2 regions of the Burkholderia plantarii genome follow, and region 2 is predicted to be linked to the other one. Evidence: predicted binding sites of a transcription regulator. Region 2 holds the regulator's gene; the other holds the start of a gene.

Region 1 (5,627 bases), 350 kb from region 2:
GATGGTGGCGGCGGGCGAGGTGGACGCGCTGGTGCCGGAGCGCGTCTGGCAGGAGGTGTCGCGCGGGCTGATGGAGGCGAAGCCGTCGCGCATGTTCGCGGTGCTGCGCGAGTGCGGGGCGCTGGCGCGGATCCTGCCCGAGGTCGACGCGCTGTTCGGCGTGCCGCAGCGCGCCGACTACCATCCCGAGGTGGATACCGGCGTCCACGTGATGATGGTGATCGACTACGCGGCGAAGCACGCCTACTCGCTGTCGGTGCGGTTCGCCGCGCTGACCCACGATCTCGGCAAGGCCACCACGCCGGCCGACGTGCTGCCGCGCCACATCGGCCACGAGGGCCGCAGCGTCGACCTGCTCCGGCCGCTCTGCGAGCGGCTGCGGGTGCCGAACGAATGCCGCGATCTCGCGCTGCTGGTGGCGCGCGAGCACGGCAACCTGCATCAGGTGATGGCAATGGGCGCCGCCGCGCTGGTGCGGCTGCTCGAACGCGCCGACGCGCTGCGCAAGCCGGGGCGCTTCGCCGAGATGCTGCAGGCCTGCGAGGCGGACGCGCGCGGCCGCCTCGGGCTCGAGGCGCAGCCGTATCCGCAGGCCGAGCGGCTGCGGCGCGCGCTGGTGGCCGCGCGCGCGGTCGATGCCGGGCAGGTGGCGGCCGGCCATCGCGGCAATCCGGACGCGATCCGGGACGCCGTGCAGCGCGCGCGCACCGACGCGGTGGCGGCGGCGCTGGCCGTCGGCGAGGATGAGTGAGCGACGAAGCGCGGCGGGTGATCGTGCCGGTTCCGGCGTGAGCGGCGGCGCGGGGCCGGTGGCGGACTGAAGCTTGCGGTGGCGCTCGCCGGCTTGCGGTGACGCCCGGGGCTCGTTTCGCGACGCGCAACGCCCGACGCGACGTCTATCGAAGCCGGAGAGGGCGGGCTGGCGGGACTGAGCGTGAGCGGGACGCAAGCCGGACGGAGCCGCCCTGGCGATCGCGACCGGCGACAGACATCAACCTCATGCCATCGCCGCGCCGGCGCCGCTGTCGGCACCCGCCCGGCCAAACGAAAGAAACGGGGAAAAACCGGAAAAAACCGGGGGCGAGCGGCGCCTGCCGCTCGTCGCGCTCAGCGCGCCGAATTGGACACGCGGCCGTCGGGGCCGTAGAGGCCGGCGCGCGCGGGCTGCGCGCGCAGCACCTGGAGCGTGCGCTCGTTGTAGTCCATGCGGATGCGGATCAGCATGCCGTTGTTCATGTTGGCGTGGCGCGCGCGCTCGGTGGCGTCGCGCAGCAGCTTCCAGCGGCTCGCGATGCCGGGGTCGCGCTCGGCGGCCGCGTCGATGCCGGCCTTGCCGGCGGCGTAGCCGAGGGCCGCGAGCTGCAGGTCGCGCTGCTTTTCCAGCGACGCGAGCCGTTCGACCAGCTCCGTCTTGCGCGCGATGATGTCCGGCAGCGCGTCGGCCGGCGATGCGGCCGTCAGCGCCTTTTGCTCGTAGACGAGCAGCGACGCGAAGGCCTCGACCGTCGCGTGTTCGTCGTTGATCGTCGCCAGCAGGGCTTCTTTCATTGCATCTCGCTCAAAACGACGGCGCACGGACCATCCGCGCGCCCAAGGGCGTCATCCGCGTCGTGCTCAGCCGAGGTTCGCCGGCGCGCGCAGCAGCTCGCTGGCCGTCTGCAGCACGCCGTCCGCGATCTTGCCGGTGTCGATCGTCAGCGATCCATTCTTGATCGCGTCGCGGATCGACTGCACTTTCGCGGTGTCGATGTCGGCCGATCCCGAAGCTGCGAGCGAACGCAGGTTCGTGGACAGGGAGGACAGATTCACGTTCGCATCGCCGCCGGCCGGCGCGCTTTCGGCCTGCGCGGCTGCCGACGGGGCGGCGCTGCTGCTGGCCTGATTACGCGACGAAGCGGCGTCGGTGGACGCCGGGCGGACGTTCGTGGCGGGGGTGGTATCGATTTTCACGATGGGCTTCCTGAACGATTTGAGCGAGATAACGGCAGGTCCGCGCCGAACTTTAGCGTCCGTCCATCCGTAAAGGCTTGCAGAAACAAAAGATTGCAATCTTTCCGGCCGCACCGGCGGCCGCGCCCATCATAACGGAACTTCCACCGTGTTTCCGTCCTTCACCACCGCCGTCACGATCTGGCCGGCGGCCAGCCGCACCCGCACCTGCTGTCCCGGCCCCGCGTTGTTCATCACGCTGCCTTCCGACGAAATCGAGAATCCCTGGCCGGCCGCCACCACGCGCACGGTCTGGCCGATGGTGACCGACGAGGCGCTGCGCAGCATGTCCTGACGCAGCGGCAGCCCGGCCGCGACGCGCACCAGCGAGGTGCCGCCCACCGCCTGTGCCGGATCGGTGATCACGGCGAGCGGCAGCATGGTCAGGTCGCCGTCGCGCGCGACGAGGTCGGCGGCCGTCAGCACGTCGCCCGGCGCGAGCGCGTGGGCGGCCACGTAGTAGCTGCCGTGGACCTCGATCTTCGACTGCAGGTAGATGGTCCACGGCCGCGCGCCGGCGCAGCGCACGCCCACCGTGGTGCGGCCCCAGAGCCGCGCGCCGGTCGGCAGGAACGGTTCGAGCGTGGTGCAGGCCGCGAGCCCGCGCGGGAACGCGGCGGCCACCGTGATCGTCGCCTTGCCGGGCAGGCCGGCCGTCTGCTGGTGCAGGAACGCGAGCGCCGCGGCGCGGATCGCCTCCGGGTCCTGCTGGCCGGTCGGCTGGCCGACGACCTGGGCGTCGGGCTGGGCCGTGCTGGCGTTCTGGGCGGGCGCGGCGGCCGGGGCGGCGGCAGCAGCGGGCGCCGGGTTGGGCGCCACCACGGCGGCGACGGCGCTGGGCGCCGGGGCGCTCTGGCGCGCCGAGACGCGCATCACGGCCGGCGCCGCGTAGCGCATCGCGCTGCCCGCCGCGTCCTGGCCGGCCGGCGCGTGTTCAGTCGCGCCCGGCGAATAGACGGCGCGCACGGTGCCGCCCGCCGTGGCCGGCGTGCCGGCCGGACCGCGCTGCACGGTCGACGGGTAGCGCGGCGCCGGCGCGGGTTGGGTCGGTTGGGTCGGTTGGGTCGGTTGGGTCGGTTGGGCGGCAGCCGCGCGGCGCGCCGCGGCGACGCCGGCCGCGTAACCGGCGGCATAGCCGGCCGCTTCATTGCCCGTGGTGGCGCCGGCGCCGGCGCCGGCGTGGTCGGCGCGCGGTGCCGCGCGATTCACGGCGGGCCGCGACGGTGCGCTGCCGGGCGTGGGGTAGATCGGCGGTTCGGGCAGGGCGGCGGGCGCCTCGCCCATCGCGGCGGCGCGCAGCGCGCTGTCGCCGCCGGCGCCCTGCACGATGCCGATGGTGCCGGCGGGCGCGGGGGCGGCCTCGGGCGCGGCGCCGCGGCTGCCGCTGCCGGCGCCGTAAGCGTTGCGTAATTCGGCGGCGCTGTAGGACGACAGGCTCGACGTGGGCGCGTGCGCAGGGGTGTTCACGCCGTGCGCGGTGGCGTTGGCGAGCGCCGTCTCGGCCGATTCGCCGCGGCCCGGAATCACGATCATGCCGTCGCCGCCGGCCGCCTGCGCGGCGGCGAGGTTCGGCAGCAGCGCGGCCAGGCCCAGCGCCAGCAGGGCCAGGCGGGAGCGGAGGGCGGGGAGCGCGCGCGCAGAGCCGGCGCGCGCGCCGAAGCCGCGTGCCGCGCCTGCCGCTGCGCTCGCGTCCGTCGTCGTCATCGCCGCCTCCTCGAGAATCCGTTGGTACGGGATCGCATTCTAGGCAGCCGGGTGCCGCGGCAAACGATGAATAGAGGGGGGCTTTGCCGGTTATTCGCCCGATTGCCGCTTGCGTCTCCCGCCTACGATGGCTGTCATCGAAAAGCGTCTCTTTTGCCGCCGCATGGCGCGCGGGGAGGGGGCGCCGCACCGCTCCCGATGGAGGAACGCACGATGATGGACAAACTCGACGCCGAATTCGCGTTCGGCCGCCAGGCGCTGGACGTTCGCTCGTACCGGCAGGAACTGCTGTCGTCGAACATCGCGAACGCCGACACCCCGGGCTACCAGGCCCGCGACGTCGATTTCGCCTCGGCGCTCGGCCGCTCGCTCAAGCAGCAGGCCGGCCAGGCCACGACCGACAACGCCACCCAGCTTCCGCTCGCGCAGCCGGCCGGCGTGACGAGCGGGATGACGCTGGTGTCGACCGAGCCGGGCCACATGAGCGGCAACACGCGGCTCTCGGCCACCGGCGGCCCGACCGACAACTTCGGCCGCGCCGCGTACCGGATCCCGAACCAGCCGTCGCTGGACGGCAACACGGTCGATCTCGACGCCGAGCGCGTGCAGTTCGCCGACAACACGGTGCATTTCGAAGCCGGCATGACGGTGGTGACCGGCCAGATCAAGGCGATGCTCGCCGCGATCACGTCGGGCTCGTAAGCCGGCCCGCCGCCATCCTTCCAGCCGCAAACGAGGAATCCGCATGCCTTCGCTGATGAACATCTTCGACGTCGCCGGTTCGGCGATGTCCGCCGAATCCCAGCGCCTGAACGTGACCGCGTCGAACCTGGCGAACGCGGACAGCGTGACCGGCCCGGACGGCAAGCCGTACCGCGCCAAGCAGGTGGTGTTCGAGACCCAGCCGATCGGCGGCGCGCGCACGCGCTCCGGGCAGGGAGTGGGCGGCGTGCAGGTCAAGCAGGTGATCGACGATCCGTCGCCGATGAAGACCAGCTACGACCCGTCGAACCCGACGGCCGACGCCAACGGCTACGTGACGCTGCCGAACGTCGACCCGGTGCAGGAGATGGTGAACATGATCTCGGCCTCGCGCTCGTACCAGGCGAACGTGGAGACGCTGAACACCGCCAAGCAGCTGATGCTGAAGACCTTGACGATCGGCACCTGAGTGCCGTGCCGTGAACCGGGGCGCGCTGGCGCGGCCCATGGTTCACCCCGCGACCGTTTCCCAACCCGACCCAGCGTATCCGCGAACTCGCGAAAGGCAAACCGGAGATGAGCTCCACGACCAACTCGATCGGCAGCAACGGCACCAACACGAGCAACGTGCCGACCGATACGATGAGCAACAACAGCGGCCTGTCGTCGACCTCGGCGGCGGACCTGCAGCAGACCTTCCTGACGCTGCTCGTCACGCAGCTGCAGAACCAGGACCCGACGAGCCCGGTTGACAGCTCGCAGATGACGTCCCAGCTCGCGCAGATCAACACCGTGAGCGGCATCGCGCAGCTCAACTCGTCGCTGTCCTCGCTGTCCTCGCAGCTCACCGCCGGCCAGCAGACCCAGGCGGCGCTGCTGATCGGCACCAACGTGCTGGCCCCCGGCAGCACGCTCAACGTCGCGAGCGGCACCGGCACGGGCTTCGGCGTGGAACTGCCGGCCGCCGCCACCGACGTGAAAGTCACCATCAAGAACTCGGCCGGCACGGTGGTCAACACCATCGACGCGGGCGCGCAGGCAGCCGGCACGATCCCGTTCAACTGGACCCCGACCGACTCGTCGGGCGCGACGCTGCCCGACGGCAAGTACACCATCAGCGCGAGCTACACGGACGGCACGGGCGCCACCAACACGGCGACCACGCTCACGGCCGCGCAGGTGCAGAGCGTGATCCGCCAGGCCGACGGCACGCCGGGCCTGGTGCTGTCGAA
Region 2 (5,627 bases):
GTGGTTCGGCTTGAACGGACCGTCCTGCGACACGCCGATGTACGACGCCTGCTCCGGCGACAGCACCGTCAGGTTCGCGCCGATGCGTGCCAGGTGCAGGCGCGCGACCTTCTCGTCGAGGTGCTTCGGCAGCACGTACACCTTGTTCTCGTACTGCTCGCCGCGCACGAACAGCTCGATCTGCGCGAGCGTCTGGTTCGCGAACGAGTTCGACATCACGAACGACGGATGGCCGGTCGCGCAGCCGAGGTTCACGAGGCGGCCTTCGGCCAGCAGGATCACGCGCTTGCCGTCCGGGAAGATGATGTGGTCGACCTGCGGCTTGATGTTTTCCCACTGGTACTGGCGCGTCGACGCGATGTCGATTTCCGAGTCGAAGTGACCGATGTTGCAGACGATCGCGTTGTGGCGCATCGCCTTCATGTGGTCATGGCCGATCACGTGGAAATTGCCGGTGGCCGTCACGAAGATGTCGGCCTTGTCGGCCGCGTACTCCATCGTCACGACGCGGTAGCCTTCCATCGCCGCCTGCAGCGCGCAGATCGGATCGATTTCGGTGACCCACACGGTCGCGCCGAGGCCGCGCAGCGACTGCGCGCAGCCCTTGCCCACGTCGCCGTAGCCGGCCACGACCGCGATCTTGCCCGCGATCATCACATCGGTCGCGCGCTTGATGCCGTCGACGAGCGACTCGCGGCAGCCGTACAGGTTGTCGAACTTCGACTTGGTGACCGAGTCGTTGACGTTGAACGCCGGGAACGGCAGGCGGCCGTCCTTTTCCATCTGGTACAGGCGATGCACGCCGGTGGTGGTTTCTTCGGTCACGCCCTTGATGTGGGCGAGGCGCTTCGAGTACCACTCGCCGTCGGCGTCGAGGTGCGCGGCGATCGACTTGTACAGCGCGACTTCTTCCTCGTTGGTCGGCTTGGCGATCACCGAGCGGTCCTTCTCGGCCTTCGAGCCCAGGATCAGCAGCAGCGTCGCGTCGCCGCCGTCGTCGAGGATCATGTTGGCGAATTCGCCGTTCGGCCATTCGAAGATGCGGTGCGAGTACTCCCAGTACTCGTCGAGCGACTCGCCCTTGAACGCGAACACCGGCGTGCCGGCCTCGACGATCGCGGCGGCCGCGTGATCCTGCGTCGAGAAGATGTTGCACGAGGCCCAGCGCACGTCCGCGCCGAGCGCCTTCAGCGTCTCGATCAGCACGCCGGTCTGGATCGTCATGTGCAGCGAGCCGGCGATGCGCGCGCCCTTGAGCGGCTGCGATGCCTTGTATTCGTCGCGGATCTGCATCAGGCCGGGCATCTCGGTCTCGGCGATGGTCAGTTCCTTGCGGCCCCATGCGGCCAGCGCGAGGTCGGCGACGATGTAGTCCTGCGAAGCTTTCGGGTCGATAACGGCGTTCATCACGCCCTCCTTTCTAATCAAAGATTGGTGACGTGAGCGCCGTTCAGAAAGCGGGAAGCCGGACCGGCGCGGCGAATCGTGCGATTCGCGCTGCCTGCCGGGCCACCGCCTGGTGAAGATTTCCGAGCCTGGCGGGCCGGTGCCCGTCGCAACGCTCCTCGGAAACGAGCTCGGATTGTAGCAAAGTGTCGGGAAGAATTCCCGCGCGCGATGCGGGCGCAAGCCTGCTGGTGCGTGCCGATTAAGGAGCGGAGCCGAATTTCCGGCGCGCGCCGCGCGCGGCCCTCAGTGTTCGGCGCCCACCCAGGCCTGTTCGCGCAGCCGCGCGCGCAGGCGCGCCACGGCCTGGCTGTGGAGCTGGCACACGCGCGACTCGCTGACTTCGAGCACGGCGCCGATCTCGCGCAGGTTCAGGCCGCGCTCGTAGTAGAGCGACATCAGCAGCTTCTCGCGCTCGGGCAGGCGGTCGATCGCCTCGACCAGCGCCGCGCGCAGGTGCTCGTCGAGCAGCGCGGACAGCGGATCCGAGTGGTCGACGCGGTAGCGGTCGAGGAACGGCTCGTCGTCGGCCGAGCGGTCGAAATCCTCGTAATAGATCAGCTGGCTGCCGTGCAGGTCCTGCAGCATCGACTGGAAGTCGGTGAGCGGCATTTCCAGGTGGGTGGCGATCTCGCTCTCGTTGGCCGAACGCCCCAGCCGCTGCTCGACCTGATGGATGGCCTGCTCGACCTCGCGCGAGGTCTTGCGCAGGCTGCGCGGCAGCCAGTCGTTGCTGCGCAGTTCGTCGAGCATCGCGCCGCGGATGCGCTGCGTCGCGTAGGTCTCGAACTGCGCGCCCTGATCTTCCTTGTAGCGGCTCGCCGCGTCGAGCAGGCCGATCATGCCGGCCTGGATCAGGTCGTCGAGATCGACGCTCGCGGGCATCTTCGCGACGAGTTGCAGGCCGAGCCGGCGCACCAGCGGCGCGTATTTCGCGAGCACTTCGGCCTGCCCCATCCCGGCCTCGCCCATCGCGGACGTGGACAGCTTTCCTTGAGCGTTGTACATCGGCTCCCTCCTGAGTGCCTTGGGTCAAACGGCGTGCGCCGCGCCCCGTTCGACTGCCGGATGTCCGGCAAAGGCCCGTCCGGCGGGATTCGTCGGACGCATCGGCCAGTACAGCAGGTCCGACGCGATCTGCCGGTAGTCGCGCGCGGCGGCCGACGACGGGAACGCATCGACCACGGTATGCACGAGTTCGCGCGCGCGCGGCACCAGCGGATCGGCGCTCACGTAGCCGCCCTCGGCCAGCGCCACCGTCAGGTAGCGGCCGGCCACGCCCGCCAGGTTCTCGTAGGCGGCGCGCGCGTCGGACTCGCTCTGCACGTGGTTGACCAGCACGCGGAACTGCGCGAGCGCGTGCGCGTAATGGAGCCGCTTCATGCAGGCATAGGCCTCCGTGATCGCGGAGCCGGCTACGCGCGTCACGATCAGCACGTCGTGAGCGGCACGCGCAAGAGCGGAGAGCGCGCCGTTCGCGTCGCGCTGGGCGTCGACGAGCACGATGTCCGCGGCGCCTTCCAGATAGGCGGCGAGGCGTTCATCGTCGTAGCCGTCGCGCGCGAGATCGGCGGCGACGCAAAGGGAGAAACCGGCTTCGTGGCGCACCGTGTTGCCGGTACGCAGCCACGCGCTGCCGAGCGTCGCGGCGGCCGAATCGGCGTCGTTGCGCTCGTCGACGACGAGCACGTCCTTGCCGAGCGCGGCGAGCGCGGCGGCCAGGTTGACGACGGCCGAGGTGCAGCCGACCCCGGTGGGGCCGCCCGTCACCGCGACGATCCGGGTCGCGCGGCCGGCCAGCAACCGCCGCAGTCCTTCAGCCTGATCGGTGATTCGTTTATCCAAAGTAGACCTCGTGATGTCCGGAACCCGGACGGCCGCCAGCCAGGGCCGACAGCATGCCGGGCAGATCGTCTTCGAGCGGCACGAACGGCGAGCCGTCTCGCGGTACACAGAACGCGCTCTTCAGCAGGAACTTGCGCGTCGCCACGTAAAGGTTCTCCGGCACCTTCTGGCCGGTCGACACGTAATGCACCGGCAGCTGGTAGCGGATCACGGTGTCGAGCACGCCGCCGAGGTTGGTGGCCTCGTCGAGCTTGGTCAGGATGCAACCGGCCAGGTCGGGCTGATCGGAGCCGCGATAGGCCTGCACCACCTCGTTGAGCGTATCGCCATGGCTGGTGGCCGCGAGCAGCAGCAGGCGCTGCACGCGCGCGTCGGCGCCCTGCAGCATCGCGATCTGGTCGGAGACGGTGCGGTCGCGCTGGCTCATGCCGATCGTGTCGATCAGCACGATGTGCTTGTTGCGCAGCTCGGAGAGCGCCAGCTGCAGGTCGCCGCCGTCCTTCACGGCATGCACCGGCACGCCGAGGATCCGGCCGAAGATGCGCAGCTGCTCGTGGCCGCCGATCCGGTAGCTGTCGGTGGTCAGCAGCGCGACCTTGCTGGCGCCGAAGCGCATCACGCAGCGCGCGGCCAGCTTCGCCGTGGTGGTGGTCTTGCCGACGCCGGTCGGGCCCATCAGCGCGAACACGCCGCCGCGCTCCATCAGCGCGTCCTCGCTGTCGAGCACCGGCAGGTTGCCGGCCAGCACCGATTCGGCCCAGTCGCAGGCGCCGTCGAAGCTGCCCGCCGAGACGTCGGCCGGCAGGTTGTCGACCACCGTGCGCACCAGCTGCGCCGAGAAGCCGGCCGCGAACAGCCGCTTGGTCAGCGCGCCGTGCAGCGGCGTGCGGCGCTGGCGGTCGTTCCACATCAGGCCGGCGAACTGCTCTTCCATCATGCCGCGCATCGCGCTCAGCTCGTGCATCACCGTCTCGTTGACGATGCGCTCGATGCGCGCGTTGACCTCGTCGGCCAGCGTGGCGGACACGCCGGCACGTTCGGCCAGCTTCGGCGCCGCGGCCGTGGCGGCGGCGGCGCGCGCGACGCCCGCCTCGGCGGACTGGCGCGCGGCCACGTTGCGCACGATGTCGCGCGCCCACTCGGGCGGCTCGCTGTCGCCGCGCGCGGCCAGCGGGGCGGCCGGCGCGATCGGGCTCGCGGCGGCCGGGAACGCCTCGCTGCGCGGCGCCGGCGAGACCAGCGCCTCGTGCTGGCGCGTCAGGCGTCGCGCGTGCTCGACGAGCCACGGCGCGGGGGCCGACGGCGCGGCCGGTTGGTCCTGCGCGGGCGCGGCGGCGACGGTGGCGGCCGGCAGCTCGCCGTCGTCGAGCAGTTCGTCGTCGTTGGCGTCGGGCGCGCCCGGCTCGGCGCTCGCGCCGAACACCGACGAGAACACGTCGGGCAGACCACCCGAGGCATACGGATTGTTCGGCGCGGCGGCGCGCGGCATGCCGGTCACGGCGCTCGCCGGACGGGTCGCGGGCGGTAACGCGCGCATGCTGCCGGCGGCGGCAACGGGCGCCTTCGGCGCCAGCGCGGCGAGCTCGGCGTCCGCGAGGGCGACGATCTCGACCGAGCCGTCGTCGAGCGTGCGGTTCGACAGCACGACGGCATCGCCGCCGAGCGCCTCGCGCACCAGACGCAGCGCGTCGCGGCTCGTTGGGCCGGTGAATTTGCGGATGTTCAAGCGTTACCCCCGATGACGTTCGTGACTTTGATCGTGCGTGTCTCCGGCACTTCGGCGTAAGACAGCACCTTCAATTGCGGCAGGCTGCGGCGCAGGAAGCGCGCGAGCATCGCGCGCAGCGCATGCTGCACCAGCAGCACGGGCGGCAGCCCCATGTTCTGCTGCCGCAGCATCGCTTCCTGCGTGCCCATCAGCAGCGTCTGCGCGAGTCCGGGCTCGAGGCCCGGGTTCGCGCCAGTGGCGAGCGCCTGCGACAGCACGCGCTCGAGATTCGAATCCAGACCCATCACCTGCATCTCGCCCGCGCCCGGATACCACTGCTGGGTAATCGCGCGGCCCAGCGCCAGACGCACGGCGGCGGTCAGGTCGTAGGGATCGGTGATGCGGCCGGCCTGCTCGGAGACCGCCTCGATGATGGTGCGCATGTCGCGGATCGGCACGCCTTCCTCGAGCAGGTTCTGCAGCACGCGCTGCAGCGTGGTCAGCGACACCGTCTTCGGCACCAGGTCCTCGATCAGCGACGGCGCATCGCGGCCGGTGCGCTCCAGCAGCGCCTGCACTTCCTGACGGCCGAGCAGCTCGGCGGCGTGCTGCACCACCAGGTGGTTCA

Evidence for each region. Region 2 encodes FliA, which starts transcription of late flagellar genes. Its sites were predicted from a motif close to CTAAAGTTTNNNNNNNNNNNGCCGNTA; they were not measured.
Region 1: a site for FliA is predicted at 1,980-2,006, ahead of flgM (flagellar biosynthesis anti-sigma factor FlgM). Genes of this name have one in related genera too.

Annotation. Positions count from the first base shown of each region.
Region 1 is NZ_CP007212.1:3,998,294-4,003,920, reverse strand. Features, by position in the region: gene bpln_RS17190 (multifunctional CCA addition/repair protein) at 1-751, shown strand, start outside; gene bpln_RS17185 (flagella synthesis protein FlgN) at 1,108-1,548, opposite strand; gene flgM (flagellar biosynthesis anti-sigma factor FlgM) at 1,615-1,950, opposite strand; gene flgA (flagellar basal body P-ring formation chaperone FlgA) at 2,080-3,693, opposite strand; gene flgB (flagellar basal body rod protein FlgB) at 3,907-4,395, shown strand; gene flgC (flagellar basal body rod protein FlgC) at 4,439-4,864, shown strand; gene bpln_RS17160 (flagellar hook assembly protein FlgD) at 4,972-5,627, shown strand, end outside.
Region 2 is NZ_CP007212.1:211,503-217,129, reverse strand. Features, by position in the region: gene ahcY (adenosylhomocysteinase) at 1-1,407, opposite strand, end outside; S-adenosyl-L-homocysteine riboswitch at 1,504-1,573, opposite strand; gene bpln_RS00875 (RNA polymerase sigma factor FliA) at 1,693-2,454, opposite strand; gene bpln_RS00870 (MinD/ParA family ATP-binding protein) at 2,479-3,291, opposite strand; gene flhF (flagellar biosynthesis GTPase FlhF) at 3,284-5,017, opposite strand; gene flhA (flagellar biosynthesis protein FlhA) at 5,014-5,627, opposite strand, start outside.